3 regions of the Streptomyces sp. NPDC047002 genome follow, and region 2 is predicted to be linked to each of the others. Evidence: predicted binding sites of a transcription regulator. Region 2 holds the regulator's gene; each other region holds the start of a gene.
The links. Region 2 encodes HrcA, which represses chaperone genes, less so after heat shock. Its sites were predicted from a motif close to TTNGCACTCNGNNNNNCNGAGTGCNAA; they were not measured.

Region 1: the regulator HrcA is predicted to act here: its motif matches at 3,125-3,151, upstream of groL (chaperonin GroEL).
Region 3: the regulator HrcA is predicted to act here: its motif matches at 2,607-2,633, upstream of groES (co-chaperone GroES).

What each region holds. Positions count from the first base shown of each region.
Region 1 is NZ_JBEYWC010000006.1:169,465-174,950, reverse strand. Features, by position in the region: gene AB0910_RS08760 (lysylphosphatidylglycerol synthase domain-containing protein) at 1-610, opposite strand, end outside; gene groL (chaperonin GroEL) at 1,340-2,965, opposite strand; gene AB0910_RS08750 (cold-shock protein) at 3,302-3,505, opposite strand; gene AB0910_RS08745 (ubiquitin-like small modifier protein 1) at 3,927-4,205, opposite strand; gene thrC (threonine synthase) at 4,264-5,486, opposite strand, start outside.
Region 2 is NZ_JBEYWC010000003.1:190,092-195,577, forward strand. Features, by position in the region: gene AB0910_RS05365 (nitronate monooxygenase) at 1-719, opposite strand, end outside; gene dnaJ (molecular chaperone DnaJ) at 1,046-2,179, opposite strand; gene hrcA (heat-inducible transcriptional repressor HrcA) at 2,180-3,196, opposite strand; gene AB0910_RS05380 (MBL fold metallo-hydrolase) at 3,549-4,298, shown strand; gene AB0910_RS05385 (DUF3097 domain-containing protein) at 4,382-5,215, shown strand; gene hemW (radical SAM family heme chaperone HemW) at 5,238-5,486, opposite strand, start outside.
Region 3 is NZ_JBEYWC010000016.1:116,972-122,457, reverse strand. Features, by position in the region: gene AB0910_RS17305 (class I SAM-dependent methyltransferase) at 1-917, opposite strand, end outside; partial or broken gene AB0910_RS17300 (polysaccharide deacetylase family protein) at 1,715-2,431, shown strand; gene groES (co-chaperone GroES) at 2,782-3,090, shown strand; gene groL (chaperonin GroEL) at 3,186-4,808, shown strand; gene AB0910_RS17285 (hydroxyacid dehydrogenase) at 4,953-5,486, opposite strand, start outside.

The DNA of each region.
Region 1 (5,486 bases), on a different contig from region 2:
CGAGCGCGCGCGACGGCCGCGCGTGCAGCGACCTGACGTCGGTGAACGCCGTCGCGGCGTACGCGCGCAGGGCGCGCCGCAGCGCAGGGGCCGGCGCGAGGACCGCCGCGCACACGGCCACGGCGCCCGCCGCGGCCAGCGCCGCGGGCAGCAGCAGCCCGGACGGCAGCCGCCCCAGGTGCAGCGCGCCCAGGTCGAGCGCGCCGGGGAAGGCGAGGAGCAGCACGAGCAGCAGCACGCAGCGGCCGACGGACTCACAGAGCAGGTAGAGCGCGAGCGCCGCGGACGAACGCCCCAGCGGAAGGCCGCACTTCTGGAGGAAGCGGAGGTTGACGGCGCCCGCGCCGAGCCCGGCGGGCAGCAGGTGGTTCGCGGCGCCGGCGGCGAACTGCGTGGCCAGCAGCCGCCCGGCGGGCAGCGGTTCGAGCACGGTGCCCTGCCGCGCGAGCGACACCGCGACCCAGCCGAGCGCGGTGACGCCGCATGCGGCGAGCAGCCAGCGGACATCGGCGGTCAGCAGCTGTCCCGCTCCCGCCACGAGCAGCGCGCGGTGCGCGAAGACCCAGTAGCCGATCACCACGACCGGCACGACCCCGACGACCTGGCGCACCGGCAGCCGCCGCCCTGCCCCACCCCCACGCCCCACCCACGCCGCCCGCATCGCTCGCGCCTCCCCCGTGCGGTGTGGCGCTCGCTCGCGGCCCGCTGACCGCACTGCTCTCACCCGCCCCGCACCACCAGGTCCCACCCGCCGCGGCGCGGCCGGCCCGCGCCCAGTGTGCCCGGCGGCGCGGCCTCCCGCGCCGTCCTGTGCCGTACGGCTGGGGGACGGTTGGCGGACGTCCCGGCATCCACCCGGTGCCCGGGGCATCCACGCGGCTGCCCGGACGTTCACCAAGGGTGGGTAGGACACCGGGCATGCGCTGCTGTCCCTCCGCACACCAGGAGCTCCTGCACCGCGCCGCGATCTGGGCCGCCGCCCTGCGCCTTCCTCTTCGCCCTCGCGCTCTGCAACGACCTGCACCTCGGCGAGACCACCGCGGGCCGGATCGCGGGCATACCGGGGCTGCCAGGACTCCCGCTGCTCCAGGGCGTGCCGCAGCCCGCCGGGCTTGCCCCCTATCCGGGGGTGATGGGGCGCGCGCTGGTCGCGGAGGCGCTGCGGCGCGGCGCCGACCACCTGCTCGCCGCGGGCGACATCTCGGCCGGGGCGTGCGCCGCCCGCCCGGGCAGCGGTCCCGGGAGACCGCGGAGGGAAACGCGGAGGGCGGCACCCCCTGGGAGTAGGGGATACCGCCCTCGTGCGAGCCGTGCGGGACTTCGAACCTCGTGGCGAGGATCAGAAGTCCATGTCACCGCCCGGCATGCCGCCCGGCGCGCCCGCGGGGGCGGCCTTCTCCGGCTTGTCGGCGATGACGGCCTCGGTGGTGAGGAACAGGGCCGCGATGGAGGCCGCGTTCTGCAGCGCGGAGCGCGTCACCTTCGCCGGGTCGATGATGCCCTCGGCGATCATGTCGACGTACTCGCCGCTGGCCGCGTTGAGGCCGTGGCCGACGGTGAGGTTGCGCACCTTCTCCACCACGACGCCGCCTTCGAGGCCGCCGTTGACGGCGATCTGCTTCAGCGGGGCCTCAAGCGCGAGCTTGACGGCCTGCGCGCCCGTCGACTCGTCGCCGTCCAGCTCCAGCTTCTCGAAGACGGAGGACGCCTGGAGCAGGGCCACGCCGCCACCGGCGACGATGCCCTCCTCGACGGCGGCCTTCGCGTTGCGCACCGCGTCCTCGATGCGGTGCTTGCGCTCCTTGAGCTCGACCTCGGTGGCGGCACCGGCCTTGATGACGGCCACGCCGCCGGCCAGCTTCGCCAGGCGCTCCTGGAGCTTCTCGCGGTCGTAGTCCGAGTCGCTGTTCTCGATCTCGGCGCGGATCTGGTTCACGCGGCCGGCGACCTGGTCGCTGTCGCCCGCGCCGTCCACGATGGTGGTCTCGTCCTTGGTGATGACGACCTTGCGCGCGCGGCCCAGCAGGTCGAGGCCCGCGTTCTCCAGCTTGAGGCCGACCTCCTCGGAGATGACCGTGCCACCGGTGAGGATGGCGATGTCGCCGAGCATGGCCTTGCGGCGGTCGCCGAAGCCCGGGGCCTTGACGGCGACGGACTTGAAGGTGCCGCGGATCTTGTTGACGACCAGGGTCGACAGGGCCTCGCCCTCGACGTCCTCGGCGATGATCAGCAGCGGCTTGCCGGACTGCATGACCTTCTCCAGCAGCGGAAGGAGGTCCTTCACGTTGCCGACCTTGGAGTTCACGATCAGGATGTACGGGTCGTCGAGGGACGCCTCCATACGCTCCATGTCGGTGGCGAAGTACGCCGAGATGTAGCCCTTGTCGAAGCGCATGCCCTCGGTGAGCTCGAGCTCGAGACCGAAGGTCTGCGACTCCTCGACGGTGATGACGCCTTCCTTGCCGACCTTGTCCATGGCCTCGGCGATGAGCTCGCCGATCTGCGGGTCGGCGGCGGAGATGGAGGCGGTGGAGGCGATCTGCTCCTTCGTCTCGATGTCCTTCGCCTGCTCCAGCAGGGCGCCGGAGACGGCCTCGACGGCCTTCTCGATGCCGCGCTTGAGGGCCATCGGGTTCGCGCCCGCGGCCACGTTGCGCAGGCCCTCGCGGACCAGGGCCTGGGCGAGAACGGTCGCGGTGGTCGTGCCGTCGCCCGCGACGTCGTCCGTCTTCTTGGCGACTTCCTTGACCAGCTCGGCGCCGATCTTCTCGTACGGGTCCTCGAGCTCGATCTCCTTGGCGATGGAGACACCATCGTTGGTGATCGTGGGCGCGCCCCACTTCTTCTCAAGGACGACGTTGCGACCCTTGGGGCCAAGGGTGACCTTGACGGCGTCGGCGAGCTGGTTCATCCCGCGCTCCAGGCCGCGCCGTGCCTCCTCGTCGAACGCGATGATCTTGGCCATGTGAAGTGGTCCTCCCGGACTGGGGTGGATTTCTCCGGACCGCGCCCGTGCCCGCGACGGACGGCCAGTGCGCTGCCCGTTCCTTCCGGACTCGCGCCTCGGGCCTCACTGACCCGGTCCAAGTTGTCACTCTCACCAGTAGAGTGCTAACGCCAATGATTAGCACTCGACCCACCCGAGTGCAAGCCGCTCCGCGGTACGGGCCCCCGTGCACGAGGCGCGCGGGGGCCCGCGCGCCCCCGCGCACGGCGCACGCGAGGGGCCCGCACCCCCGGTGTCTGCGGGTGCGGGCCCCTCGGTTAGGCTTGCGTATGCTGCTGGCCGATCGCGCCGGGATCAGACGGCGAGCTTGACCATGTCCGCCTGCGGACCCTTCTGGCCCTGCGAGATCTCGAACTCAACTCGCTGACCTTCTTCAAGGGTGCGGTAGCCGTCCATCTGGATCGCGCTGTAGTGGACGAAAACATCCGCACCACCGTCGACCGCGATGAAGCCGTAGCCCTTCTCCGCGTTGAACCACTTGACGGTGCCCTGAGCCATGCCCAACTCCCCTATTACTGGCCCCTGCAAGGGACCGCACTTCGCGCCGGAACGCGTCGACCGCGGCTGAATGTATCTGCCCAACTGCCCTCTGCAACAGGTCAATCCGACGAGAATTCTGGGCATGGCTGAAGACGCGAACCGGAAGTACGTTCGCGTTCCTGGGCAAGTCGGGCCGCGCAAAGCGCACTTATTGCGCAATCAGTACCAAAACTTTGACCCGATGTTGTCGCGTTCCTGTGCGCGTGGGGTATGGCCGGCACGTCGCGGATGGGCGGACCCGTGCTCGCATGAATCGTACCGCGCTCAACCATACGGAAAGGCCCCCACACGCCGGTGCGGTGGGGGCCTTTCGCGACGACTGCCGCACGGCGCCGGGCCGTTGGACCCGGGCGGGCGGCCGTTGGACCCGGGCGGGCGGTCAGCAGCCGCCGGCGACCGCGGGGATGATCGACACGCCGGCGCCGTCCGGCGTGGCCGTCTGCAGGCCCTGCTCGAAGCGGACGTCGTCGTCGTTCACGTACACGTTGACGAAGCGGCGCAGCTTGCCCTCGTCGTCCAGGACGCGCCCGCCGATGCCGGGGTGGTCCTTCTCCAGCGAGGCCAGGACCTCGGAGAGGGTGGCGCCTTCGGCCGGGACCTCGGCCTTGCCGCCGGTGTAGGTGCGCAGGATGGTGGGGATGCGGACATTGACGCTCATGGGCGGGTGCCTGCCTCTCGGGTGTCTCGGGGCTCGGTTGCGGGGCGCGCGCTGCGGGTCAGCTCGCCAGCCCGGCCGCGCGGAACGCGTCGAGGCTGGGCCGGATCGTCGCCGTGGGGCCGGTCGTCGGGGCGACCGCGTCCAGCGTCTTGAGGCCGTCGCCGGTGTTGAGCACGACCGTGGTCAGGGCCGGGTCGAGCCGCCCGTCCTCGATCAGCTTCCTGGTGACGCCGACGGTCACGCCGCCCGCGGTCTCCGCGAAGATGCCCTCCGTGCGGGCCAGCAGCTTGATCGCGTCCACGACCTGCTCGTCGTTCACGTCCTCCACGGCGCCGCCGGTGCGGCGGGCGATGTCCAGCACGTAGGGGCCGTCGGCCGGGTTGCCGATCGCCAGCGACTTGGCGATGGTGTTCGGCTTCTGCGGCCGCACCACGTCGTGGCCCGCCTTGAAGGCGGTGGAGACGGGCGAGCAGCCCTCGGCCTGCGCACCGAAGATCTTGTACGGCCTGTCCTCGACGAGCCCGAGCTTCACCAGCTCGCGCAGCCCCTTGTCGATCTTGGTGAGCTGGGAGCCCGAGGCGATCGGGATGACGATCTGGTCGGGCAGCCGCCAGCCGAGCTGCTCGCAGATCTCGTACGCGAGCGTCTTGGAGCCCTCCCCGTAGTACGGGCGGAGGTTGACGTTCACGAAGCCCCAGCCCTCGCCGAGCGGGTCGCCGATCAGCTCGGAGCAGAAGCGGTTCACGTCGTCGTAGTTGCCTTCGATGCCGACGAGTTCGCCGCCGTAGACGGCGGCCATGACGACCTTGCCCTGCTCCAGGTCGTGCGGGATGAAGACGCAGGAGCGGAAGCCGGCGCGGGCCGCCGCGGCGCCGACCGCGCCCGCGAGGTTGCCGGTGGACGAGCAGGACAGCGTGGTGAAGCCGAAGGCGCGCGCGGCCTCGACGGCGATCGCGACGACACGGTCCTTGAAGGAGTGCGTCGGGTTGCCGGAGTCGTCCTTGACGTGCAGCTCTCCGGTGATGCCCAGCTCGCGGGCGAGGTTGTCGGCGCGCACGAGCTTGGTGAAGCCGGGGTTGGTGCTGGGGTGCGCGGCGACGTCGGCGGGGACGGGCAGCAGCGGGGCGTAGCGCCAGATGTTGTCGGGGCCCTCCGCGATGCGCTTCTTCAGCGCCTCGGGGCCGTCGTCCGGCAGGTCGTAGGCGACTTCGAGGGGGCCGAAACAGCTTTCGCAGGCGAAGATCGGGCCGAGCGGGAAGCGCTCCCCGCATTCGCGGCACG
Region 2 (5,486 bases):
AACGCGGTGCCGAGCTGCGCGGCCTGGGCGCCGAGCGCGAGCACGGCGGCGATCTGGGGGCCGCGCATGATGCCGCCGGCCGCGAGGACGGGGAGTTCCACGGCGTCCTTGACCTGGAGCACGAGGGAGAGCAGCCCGATGCCGGCGCCGTCGGTCGCCGGGTCGTCGTGGTGGGTGCCCTGGTGGCCGCCGGCCTCGATGCCCTGGGCGCAGACCGCGTCGGCGCCCGACCACTGGGCGGCGCGCGCCTCCTCGGGGGTGGTGACGGTGACGACGGTGTACGTGCCGGCGCGGCGGAAGCGGTCGAGCACGCGGCGCGGCGGGCAGCCGAAGGTGAAGGAGACGACCGGCACGGGCTCGTCGAGCAGGACGGCGAGTTTGGCCTCGTAGTTGTCGTCCCAGCCCGCCTCGGGGTCGCCGAGCGGGGTGTCGTACCAGTCGGCCTCCCCGGCCAGCTGGCTGCGGTAGAGGTCGACGGCGGCGCGGTCGGCGTGCCGGGTCTGCGGGAGGAACACGTTCACCCCGAACGGCGCGGCCGTGAGTCCCCGCAGGCGCTTGATCTCGTCGTACATGCCGTCGGCCGTCTTGTAGCCGGCGGCGAGGAAGCCGAGCCCGCCCGCGTCACAGACCGCGGCGGCCAGCTGGGGGCAGGACGCTCCGCCTGCCATGGGGGCCTGCACGATCGGATACCGACAGAGATCGGTCAGCGTGGAGGACATGCACGCATGGTGCCATGCCCGTACCAGAGCGCAGAATCGCCCTCGCATCCGGCATATACCAAGGGAAGAACCAACGGTCATGGCGGTGCGGAGGCGCTGTTTGACCCGGTTCGTCCGGCGGCAGAACGGAGAGACCAACCGGTATGGAGCGCCCGGCGGCAGGGGCGAGTTCAAGCCCCGGGCGGCGGACCTGGCCTGCGGGCCCCGAGCCGCGCCGCGGACCCGGCCGGTGTCCCACGAGCCGGGCCGCGGCGGCCGCCTAACGCCGTCGGCGCGCGCACCGCGAACGGGTGCGCGCGCCGACGGGCAGCGGTGGTGCCTGACCCCTAACGCCCGTTGAACGCGTCCTTCAGCCGGGAGAACAGCCCCTGCTGGCCGGGCTGGAACTGCCCCGTCGGACGCTCCTCCCCGCGCAGCTTGGCCAGTTCGCGCAGCAGGTGCTCCTGCTCGGCGTCGAGCTTCGCCGGGGTGGTGACCTCGACATGGACGATCAGGTCGCCGCGGCCGCCGCCGCGCAGATGGGTCACGCCCCGGCCGTGCATCGGGATCGACTGGCCGGACTGCGTGCCGGGCCTGACGTCGACCTCCTCCACGCCGTCGAGCGTCTCCAGCGGGCACTTGGTGCCCAGCGCGGCGGCCGTCATCGGGATCGTGACCGTGCAGTGCAGGTCGTCGCCGCGGCGCTGGAAGACGGAGTGCGGCAGCTCGCGGATCTCCACGAACAGGTCGCCTGCGGGGCCGCCGCCCGGGCCGACCTCGCCCTCGCCCGCGAGCTGGATCTTGGTGCCGTCGTCGACGCCCGCGGGGATCTTGACCGTGAGCGTGCGGCGGGAGCGCACCCGGCCGTCGCCCGCGCACTCCGGGCACGGCGTCGGCACCACCGTGCCGAAGCCCTGGCACTGGGGGCACGGGCGCGAGGTCATGACCTGGCCGAGGAACGACCGCGTCACCTGCGAGACCTCGCCGCGGCCGCGGCACATGTCGCAGGTCTGGGCCGAGGTGCCGGGCGCGGCGCCCTCGCCGTTGCAGGTGGAGCAGACGACGGCCGTGTCGACCTGGATGTCCTTGGTGGTGCCGAAGGCCGCCTCGCTGAGCTCGACCTCCAGCCGGATCATGGCGTCCTGGCCGCGGCGGGTGCGCGAGCGCGGGCCGCGCTGGGACGCCGTGCCGAAGAACGCGTCCATGATGTCGGAGAAGTTGCCGAAGCCGCCGGCGCCGAAGCCGCCGGCCCCGCCGCCGTTGCTGGACAGCGGGTCCCCGCCGAGGTCGTAGACCTGCTTCTTCTGCGGGTCGGAGAGCACCTCGTACGCGGCGTTGATCTCCTTGAAGCGCTCCTGCGTCTTCGGGTCCGGGTTGACGTCAGGGTGCAGCTCGCGTGCGAGCCGCCTGAACGCCTTCTTGATCTCGTCCTGGGACGCGTCGCGGCGCACGCCGAGAACGGCGTAGTAGTCCGTGGCCACTTACGACTCCGCCAGGATCTGTCCGACGTAACGTGCCACTGCGCGTACCGCTCCCATCGTTCCGGGGTAGTCCATGCGGGTCGGTCCGACCACGCCGAGTTTGGCGACTGCCTCGTCGCCCGAACCGTAGCCGACGGCTACGACAGATGTGGAAGTGAGGCCCTCGTGGGCGTTCTCGTGCCCGATGCGGACCGTCATGCCCGGCTGCCCCGCCTCGCCGAGCAGCTTGAGGAGCACCACATGCTCTTCCAGGGCTTCGAGCACGGGCCTGATCATCATCGGGAAGTCGTGCCCGAAGCGGGTGAGGTTGGCGGTGCCGCCGATGAGCAGCCGCTCCTCGGTCTCCTCGACCAGGTTCTCCAGCAGGGTCGCGAGGACGGTGGAGACCGTGGGTCTGTCCTCCACGTCGAAGGACTCGGGCAGGTCCTGCACCAGGCGCGGCACGTCGGCGAAGCGGCGGCCCACCACCCGGCTGTTGAGCCGGGCCCGCAGGTCCGCGAGGGCGATCTCGCCGAACGGTGCCGGGCAGTCGATCATCCGCTGCTCGACCCGTCCGGTGTCGGTGATCAGCACGAGCATCAGCCGGGCGGGCGCAAGCGAGAGCAGTTCGACGTGGCGCACCGTGGACCGCGTCAGCGACGGGTACTGCACGACGGCGACCTGCCGGGTCAGCTGGGCGAGCAGCCGGACCGTGCGGCCGACGACGTCGTCGAGGTCGACGGCGCCCTCCAGGAAGTTCTGGATGGCCCTGCGCTCGGGCGAGGAGAGCGGTTTGACGCCCGCCAGCTTGTCCACGAACAGCCGGTATCCCTTGTCGGTGGGGATACGGCCCGCGCTCGTGTGCGGCTGGGCGATGTAGCCCTCCTCTTCGAGTACGGCCATGTCGTTGCGGATCGTCGCGGGCGACACGCCGAGCCCGTGGCGCTCCGTGAGCGCCTTGGAGCCGACGGGCTCCTCCGTGCCGACGTAGTCCTGGACGATGGCGCGCAGCACTTCGAGTCTGCGTTCGCTGAGCACGGCGCACACCTCCAGCGGTCGTCGTTCGTCGTCCCTCGTCGCGCTCTGCGACCCCGTTTGGCACTCGCTCCGCCCGAGTGCCAGCTCCTTCCGAGCCAGTGTACGGCCGGTGGGGGCGCGCCTAGCAAGGCAGTGTTCCACGTGATCGCGCCGCCGGGGCGTGAGAGGTTGCGGGTACGGGCCGGGCCCGCGCGCGGGTACCCGGGCGAAGGCGGGGAAACGGGACAGCGGGACGGGCGGCGGAACAGGAATCCGGCGGGGACAGCAGAACCGCACGTACCGGAAGAGACAGAGTCGCCAAGAGGCCAAGAGGCAAGAGACAGCAGAGACGGAAGAGAGCGGAGGGCGGCGGATGGCCGGGGAGCCGGGGGCGCCGGGCCCGGACGGCTGGCAGCGGCTCGCGCCCGGTGTGCACCGGTGCAGGCTGCCCGGCTGGGACTGCACGGTGGGGCTGGTCGCGGGCGCCGGCGGCGCGCTGCTCGTGGACGCGGGCGGCACCCCGCGCCAGGGCGCGGCGGTGCGGGACGCGGCGCTGCGGCTCACCGGCGGCGCACCCGTGCGGCATCTCGCCCTCACCCACCCGCACTTCGACCATGTGCTGGGCGCGGGCGCGTTCCCCGGTGCCGAGGTGGTGGGGGCCGCGGGCCTCGCCGAGGCGCTGGGCGGGTCGGCGGGCAGGGCCGCGCTGTACGCGGACGCCGTGCGCCACGGCGCGCCCGCGGCCGGGGCGCGGGCCGCGGTGGACGGCCTCGGCCCCGGCGCGCCGCGGGTGCGCGAGGTCGGGGCCGAGCCGTACGGGCTCGACCTCGGCGGCGTGCGGGTGCTGCTGGTCGACGCGGGCCCCGGCCACACCGCCTGCGACCTGGCCGTGCTGGTGCGCCCCGCGGCCGGTCCCGCCGTGCTGTTCTGCGGCGACCTGGTGGAGGAGTCGGGGCCGCCGCAGGCGGGGCCCGACGCGGTGGCGCACCGCTGGCCCGCCGCGCTCGACGGCCTGCTGCGCCTGGCCGGCGAGGACGCGCTGTACGTGCCGGGGCACGGCGCGGTGGTGGACGCCGCGTTCGTCCGCGCCCAGCGCGACGCGCTGGCGCGGGGCGGGGTGTGACGCCGCCCCTCCTGAACGGGCGCGGGGCAGCGCCGGGTGGCGGGGCCGGGACATCGGGCGGCGATCGGCATAGGGTCGGGGCCGTGCGGAGTTACAGCCCTGATCTGACGCCCCCGTGGAAGCGCTCCACGCCCGTGCCCGAGGTTCCCGCGGAGCCCGACCTGGTCGTGGAGGAGGTGTCGAGCGGGTTCTGCGGCGCGGTGATCCGCTGCGAGAAGACCGCGCAGGGCCCCACGGTCACCCTGGAGGACCGCTTCGGCAAGCACCGGGTCTTCCCCATGGAGCCCGCGGCCTTCCTGCTGGAGGGCAGGCCGGTGACGCTGGTGCGCCCGGCGGCGGGCGCGGACCGCAAAGCGCCCGCCCGTACGGCCTCCGGCTCACTCGCCGTGCCCGGCGCGCGGGCCAGGGTGGCGCGCGCCGGCCGCATCTACGTCGAGGGGCGGCACGACGCCGAGCTGGTCGAGCGGGTGTGGGGCGACGACCTGCGGGTGGAGGGCGTCGTCGTGGAGTACCTCGGCGGCGTGGACGACCTGCCCGCGATCGTCGCGGACTTCGCGCCGGGGCCCGACGCGCGCCTCGGCGTGCTCGTCGACCACCTGGTGCCGGGCAGCAAGGAGTCCCGCATCGCCGCCGAGGCGTCGGGCGAAAGCGTGCTCGTGGTGGGCCACCCGTACATCGACGTGTGGGAGGCGGTGAAGCCGTCCTCCGTGGGCATCGGGGCGTGGCCGCGGGTGCCGCGCGGCCAGGACTGGAAGACGGGCGTGTGCCGTGCGCTCGGCTGGCCTGAGAACACCGGGGCCGCCTGGCAGCGCATCCTCGCCTCGGTCCGCTCCTACCGCGATCTGGAGCCCGAACTCCTCGGCCGGGTCGAGGAGTTGATCGACTTTGTGACGATCGGCGGGCCCGCGGGCCCCTGAGCGCACGCGGCCGCCTGCGCGGTCAGTCCACCAGGTCCCTGACGACCGCGTCGGCGAGCAGGCGCCCGCGCAGGGTGAGGACCGCGCGGCCCGCGGCGTAGGGGCCGGCGGCGAGCAGCCCCTCCCGCAGGTGCCGCTCGGCGGCGCGGCGGCCCTCCGGGCGCAGCAGGGCGAGCGGTGCGCCCTCGCGCAGCCGCAGCTCCAGCATGATCCGCTCGACCCTGCGGTCCTCCGCTTCCAGCAGCTCGCGTCCCGCGCCCGGTGAGCGGCC
Region 3 (5,486 bases), on a different contig from region 2:
GTCGCGTCGAGCAGGCCCGCGTCCGGCAGGCCGGCGACGGCCTCGGCGACGAGGTGCGCGCGGATGACGGCACCGTCCGGCTCGTAGAGGTAGCGGCCGGGGGCGCGGACCGGGGGGTCGGGCAGGCCGCGGTCGGCGACCGCGGCGCCCGCGGGCAGCAGCGTGGCGCGCCGGGGCGGGCCCGGGTCGTCCGGGGTGTGCCAGAGGACCGCCTCCTTCACGTCGCCCTCGTACGAGATCCACTCGGCGGTGAAGTCGTCGGGGACCAGCTCGTGCGGGACGCCGGGGGCGATCTTGATCGCGCCGAGGCCCGTGCGGCGCACCGCGTCGAGCGCCCAGGACAGCGGCGGCGCGTACGCCTCGGGGTCGAAGACCCGGCCCGCGCCCCGGCGCCGCGCCGGGTCGACGAACAGCGCGTCGGCGCCGGTGGTGTCGTACGCGGTGGCATCGGCGCGCACGAAGGCGGCACGCGGCCCTTCCGGAGCCAGGGCGCGCACGTTGGCCTCGGCGATCTCGCAGGTCAGCGGGTCCAGATCGACGCCGGTGACGGCGATCCCCGCCCGCGCGAGCTCCACCGCGTCGCCGCCGATCCCACAGCACAGGTCCGTCACCCGCGCGACGCCGAGTGCGCGGAAGCGCGCCGCGCGGTGGGCGGCCACGGCGGTGCGGGTGGCCTGCTCGACGCCGTTCGGCGTGAAGTACATCCGGTGCGCGTCCTCGGCGCCGAACTTCGCCACCGCGCGCTGCCGCAGCCGCGCCTGCCCGAGCGCCGCGGAGACCAGGGCGGCGTCGTGGTCGCGGCGCAGCCGGGTGGCGAGTGCGAGCTCCTGTGCCGGGTCGTGGTCGCGCACCTCGGCGAGCAGGGCCTGGCCCTCCGGGGTGAGCAGGGGCGCGAGGCGGGGCGGGTCTTCGGTCACCGGCCCATTGTCGGGCAGTGCGCCGCGCTGTCGGCCAGGCGGGGGAGTGCGGGCGCCGGGCGGCGGTGTCTGCGCCGGGCGGGCCCGCGGCGCTGACAGGATGCGGCGCCATGCGACTAGTACGACAAACGGAAGAAATGATGAAAGAGCGGACGCGTGGAGCGGGCGGAGGCGCGCGTGCCGGACGCCGCAGACGCAGACCCGGGCGGGACGGCCGGGCGCAGGGGCGGCCCGCACGCGCCGTCGCCTCCGCGCTGCTGGCCGCCTCGGTCGCCTCCGTCGCCGCGCTCGGCTCCGGCTGCTCCGCCGGGGGCGCCGACCTCGCGAACGACGCGGGGAAGGCGGGCGCGCCCGGGATCGCGGGCGCCGCAGGCGTCGCCGCCTCGCCGAGCGGGGACGCCGCGGCACCCGGGTACGCACCGGCGGGCGTGCGCCCCTCGGCGGGCGCGTCCGCCACCGGATCCGCCGCGCCGTCCGGCCCGCACGCGGCGGCGGCCTCCGCACCGGCCCCCGCCTCCGCCTCCGCACCGGCCTCCGCCTCCGCACCGGCCTCCGCCTCCGCACCGGCCTCCGCCTCCGCACCGGCGCCGTCCGCCGCATCGGGCGCCCCGTCCGCATCCGGCGCCTCCTCCGCGCCCGGCCCCCACCGCCCGGGGACCCCGTCCCGCAGCCCCGAACTCCGCCCGGCCGCCAAGCCGTCCGTGCGGCCGGTGCCCGGCGCGCCCGCGGCCGGGACGCGGCCCGCAGAGGCGGCAGGCGCGCTCGCCTCGTACGCGGCGCGCGTGCGGGCGACCGCGGCGGCCCGCCTCGCGGCGGCGAAGAAGTGGGGCCTCGCCACCCCACCGCTGCTCGCGCCGCCGCCGCCCGCGGTGAAGCCGGTGATCCCCACCCGCAAGGGGTTCGAGGCCGAGGGCGGCGAGCAGGGGCTGCCGCCCGTCTTCACCCGCGTCCCGACCAAGGACAAGGTCGTCTTCCTCACGATCGACGACGGCTCGGAGAAGGAGCCCGACTTCATCTCGATGATGTCCGAGCTGCACGTCCCCTACAGCGCCTTCCTCAGCGACTACCTGATCAAGGACGACTACGGCTACTTCACCAAGGTGCAGGCCTCGGGCGTCACCCTCAGCAACCACACCCTGACCCACCCCTACCTCCCCGGCCTCACCCATGCGCAGCAGGAGCACGAGATCTGCGGCCAGCAGGACAAGCTCGCGAAGGAGTACGGCAGGCGGCCGACGCTGTTCAGGCCGCCGTACGGCAACTACAACGGCGACACGCTGCGGATCGCCAAGTCCTGCGGCATCAAGGCCTTCCCGCTGTGGGAGACCGAGGCGTTCCCCACCCACATGGACTGGCGCGACGAGGCCCAGCACTTCGAGCCGGGCGACATCGTCCTCACCCACTTCCAGGGGCCCTCCGAGTGGAAGGCCACGATGGTGGAGAACATCCGCAACCTCCTGAAGCGCATCACGGACCAGGGCTACGCCGTGGCGCGCCTGGAGGACTACGTCTGACCGCGGCCGCGGCACACGCCGCGCCGCGCGACCCGCCCACGCGGCCCCGGACGGACGTTCGGGGCCGCCGCCACGCCCGGGGTGTGCCCGCGGCGGATCCCGCGGGCATACCGTGCCCCGGGGGCGCGCCGCCCCGCTCCGTACGCCCCGGCCGTCGCGCCGCGCGCCAGGTCGACTGGCACTCCGCTTGACCGAGTGCTAACCGCGGTCATAGTCTCGGCTCTGGCACTCCCCGAGTGAGAGTGCCAGAACGCGCGACGGGCAGGTCCGGCACCCGCGACGACGGATCCACCTGGTCGCCACCCTCAGACAGTCAACCCCGTGAGATCTCCGAAGGGGGAGGTCGGATCGTGACGACCGCCAGCACCAAGGTTGCCATCAAGCCGCTTGAGGACCGCATCGTGGTCCAGCCGCTCGACGCCGAACAGACCACGGCCTCTGGCCTGGTCATCCCGGACACCGCGAAGGAGAAGCCCCAGGAGGGCGTCGTCCTTGCCGTGGGCCCGGGCCGCTTCGAGAACGGCGAGCGCCTGCCGCTCGACGTCTCGGTCGGCGATGTCGTTCTGTACAGCAAGTACGGCGGCACCGAGGTGAAGTACAGCGGCGAGGAGTACCTCGTCCTCTCGGCTCGCGACGTGCTCGCGATCATCGAGAAGTAACTCCACCCGTATTGCTTTTCTGATCTGCGCCCCTGGCCCCCCTGCGAACGCCGGGCGGACGGGGGCGCAGGTCGTTCGAGAGGACAGAAGCTCCCATGGCGAAGATCCTGAAGTTCGACGAGGACGCCCGTCGCGCCCTCGAGCGCGGCGTCAACAAGCTGGCCGACACGGTCAAGGTGACGATCGGCCCCAAGGGCCGCAACGTCGTCATCGACAAGAAGTTCGGTGCCCCCACCATCACCAACGACGGCGTCACCATCGCCCGCGAGGTCGAGGTCGAGGACCCGTACGAGAACCTCGGCGCGCAGCTCGTGAAGGAGGTGGCGACCAAGACCAACGACATCGCGGGTGACGGCACCACCACCGCCACGGTGCTCGCCCAGGCGCTGGTGCGCGAGGGCCTGCGCAACGTCGCGGCCGGCGCCTCCCCCGCCGCGCTCAAGCGCGGCATCGACGCCGCCGTCGCCGCGGTCTCCCAGGACCTCCTGGCCACCGCGCGCCCCATCGACGACAAGTCCGACATCGCCGCCGTGGCCGCGCTCTCCGCGCAGGACCAGCAGGTCGGCGAGCTCATCGCCGAGGCGATGGACAAGGTCGGCAAGGACGGTGTCATCACCGTCGAGGAGTCCAACACGTTCGGTCTCGAACTGGACTTCACCGAGGGCATGGCCTTCGACAAGGGCTACCTCTCCCCGTACATGGTCACCGACCAGGAGCGGATGGAGGCCGTCCTCGAGGACCCGTACATCCTGATCAACCAGGGCAAGATCTCCTCCATCCAGGACCTCCTGCCGCTGCTGGAGAAGGTCATCCAGGCGGGTGGCTCGAAGCCGCTGCTGATCATCGCCGAGGACGTCGAGGGCGAGGCCCTCTCGACCCTCGTCGTCAACAAGATCCGCGGCACGTTCAACGCGGTGGCCGTCAAGGCCCCCGGCTTCGGCGACCGCCGCAAGGCCATGCTCGGCGACATCGCCACCCTCACGGGCGCGACCGTCATCGCCGAGGAGGTCGGCCTCAAGCTCGACCAGGCCGGCCTCGACGTGCTGGGCACCGCCCGCCGCGTCACGGTCACCAAGGACGACACGACCATCGTCGACGGCGGCGGCAACAGCGCCGACGTGACGGGCCGCGTCAACCAGATCAAGGCCGAGATCGAGACCACCGACTCCGACTGGGACCGCGAGAAGCTCCAGGAGCGCCTCGCGAAGCTGGCCGGCGGCGTCTGCGTGATCCGCGTCGGCGCGGCCACCGAGGTGGAGCTCAAGGAGAAGAAGCACCGCCTGGAGGACGCGATCTCCGCGACCCGCGCCGCGGTCGAGGAGGGCATCGTCTCCGGCGGTGGCTCCGCGCTCGTCCACGCGGGCAAGGTCCTCGACGGCAGCCTCGGCAAGGAGGGCGACGAGGCCACCGGCGTCGCCGTCGTCCGCCGCGCCGTCGTCGAGCCGCTGCGCTGGATCGCCGAGAACGCGGGCCTTGAGGGCTACGTCATCACCTCCAAGGTGGCCGAGCTCGACAAGGGCAACGGCTTCAACGCCGCCACCGGCGAGTACGTCGACCTGGTCAAGGCCGGCGTCATCGACCCGGTCAAGGTGACGCGCTCCGCCCTGGAGAACGCCGCCTCCATCGCCTCGCTGCTCCTGACGACCGAGACCCTGGTCGTCGAGAAGCCGGCCGAGGAGGAGGAGCCGGCGGCCGCGGGCCACGGGCACGCGCACTGACACCGCGCACGGCGCACCGCGCCGCGGCACACGCCGGGCGGGGCCCGGCACCCTCCGCACTGCGGACGGTGCCGGGCCCCGCCCGTTCCCGTGGTACGGGAGGAGGCACGGGGAATCAGGGACGCCCCGCGCGGGCGCGCGACCCTACGCCGACCGGTCGAGCGCGCCGGGCAGCACGGGCTCGGCGAAGGGCTCGCCCCTCACGAAGCGCTCCACCTCGTCGAGCGCGTGCTCGGCCATGCGGTGGGTCTCGTTGCCGAGCGAGCCCGCGACATGGGGGGTGAGCAGGACGTTCGGCAGGTCGTACAGCGGTGAGTCGGGCGGCGGGAGCTCCGGGTCCGTCACGTCGAGCACCGCGTGCAGGCGGCCAGAGACCAGCTCGGGCAGGAGCGCGTCCTCGTCGATCAGCGAGCCGCGCGCGGTGTTGACCAGCGTCGACCCGTCCGCCATCGCGGCGAGCTGCGGCGCCCCGATCAGATGCCGGGTCGCCGGGAGCTGGGGCGCGTGCACGGACACCACCGAGCTGCGCGCGCACAGCTCGTCGAGGCCCGCCGACTCGGCGCCGAGCGCCGCGGCCCCCGCCGCGTCCACGTACGGGTCGTACAGCAGGACCCGCAGGTCGAACGGGCGCAGCAGCTCGATGACCCGCCGCCCGATCCTGGACGCGCCGACGATGCC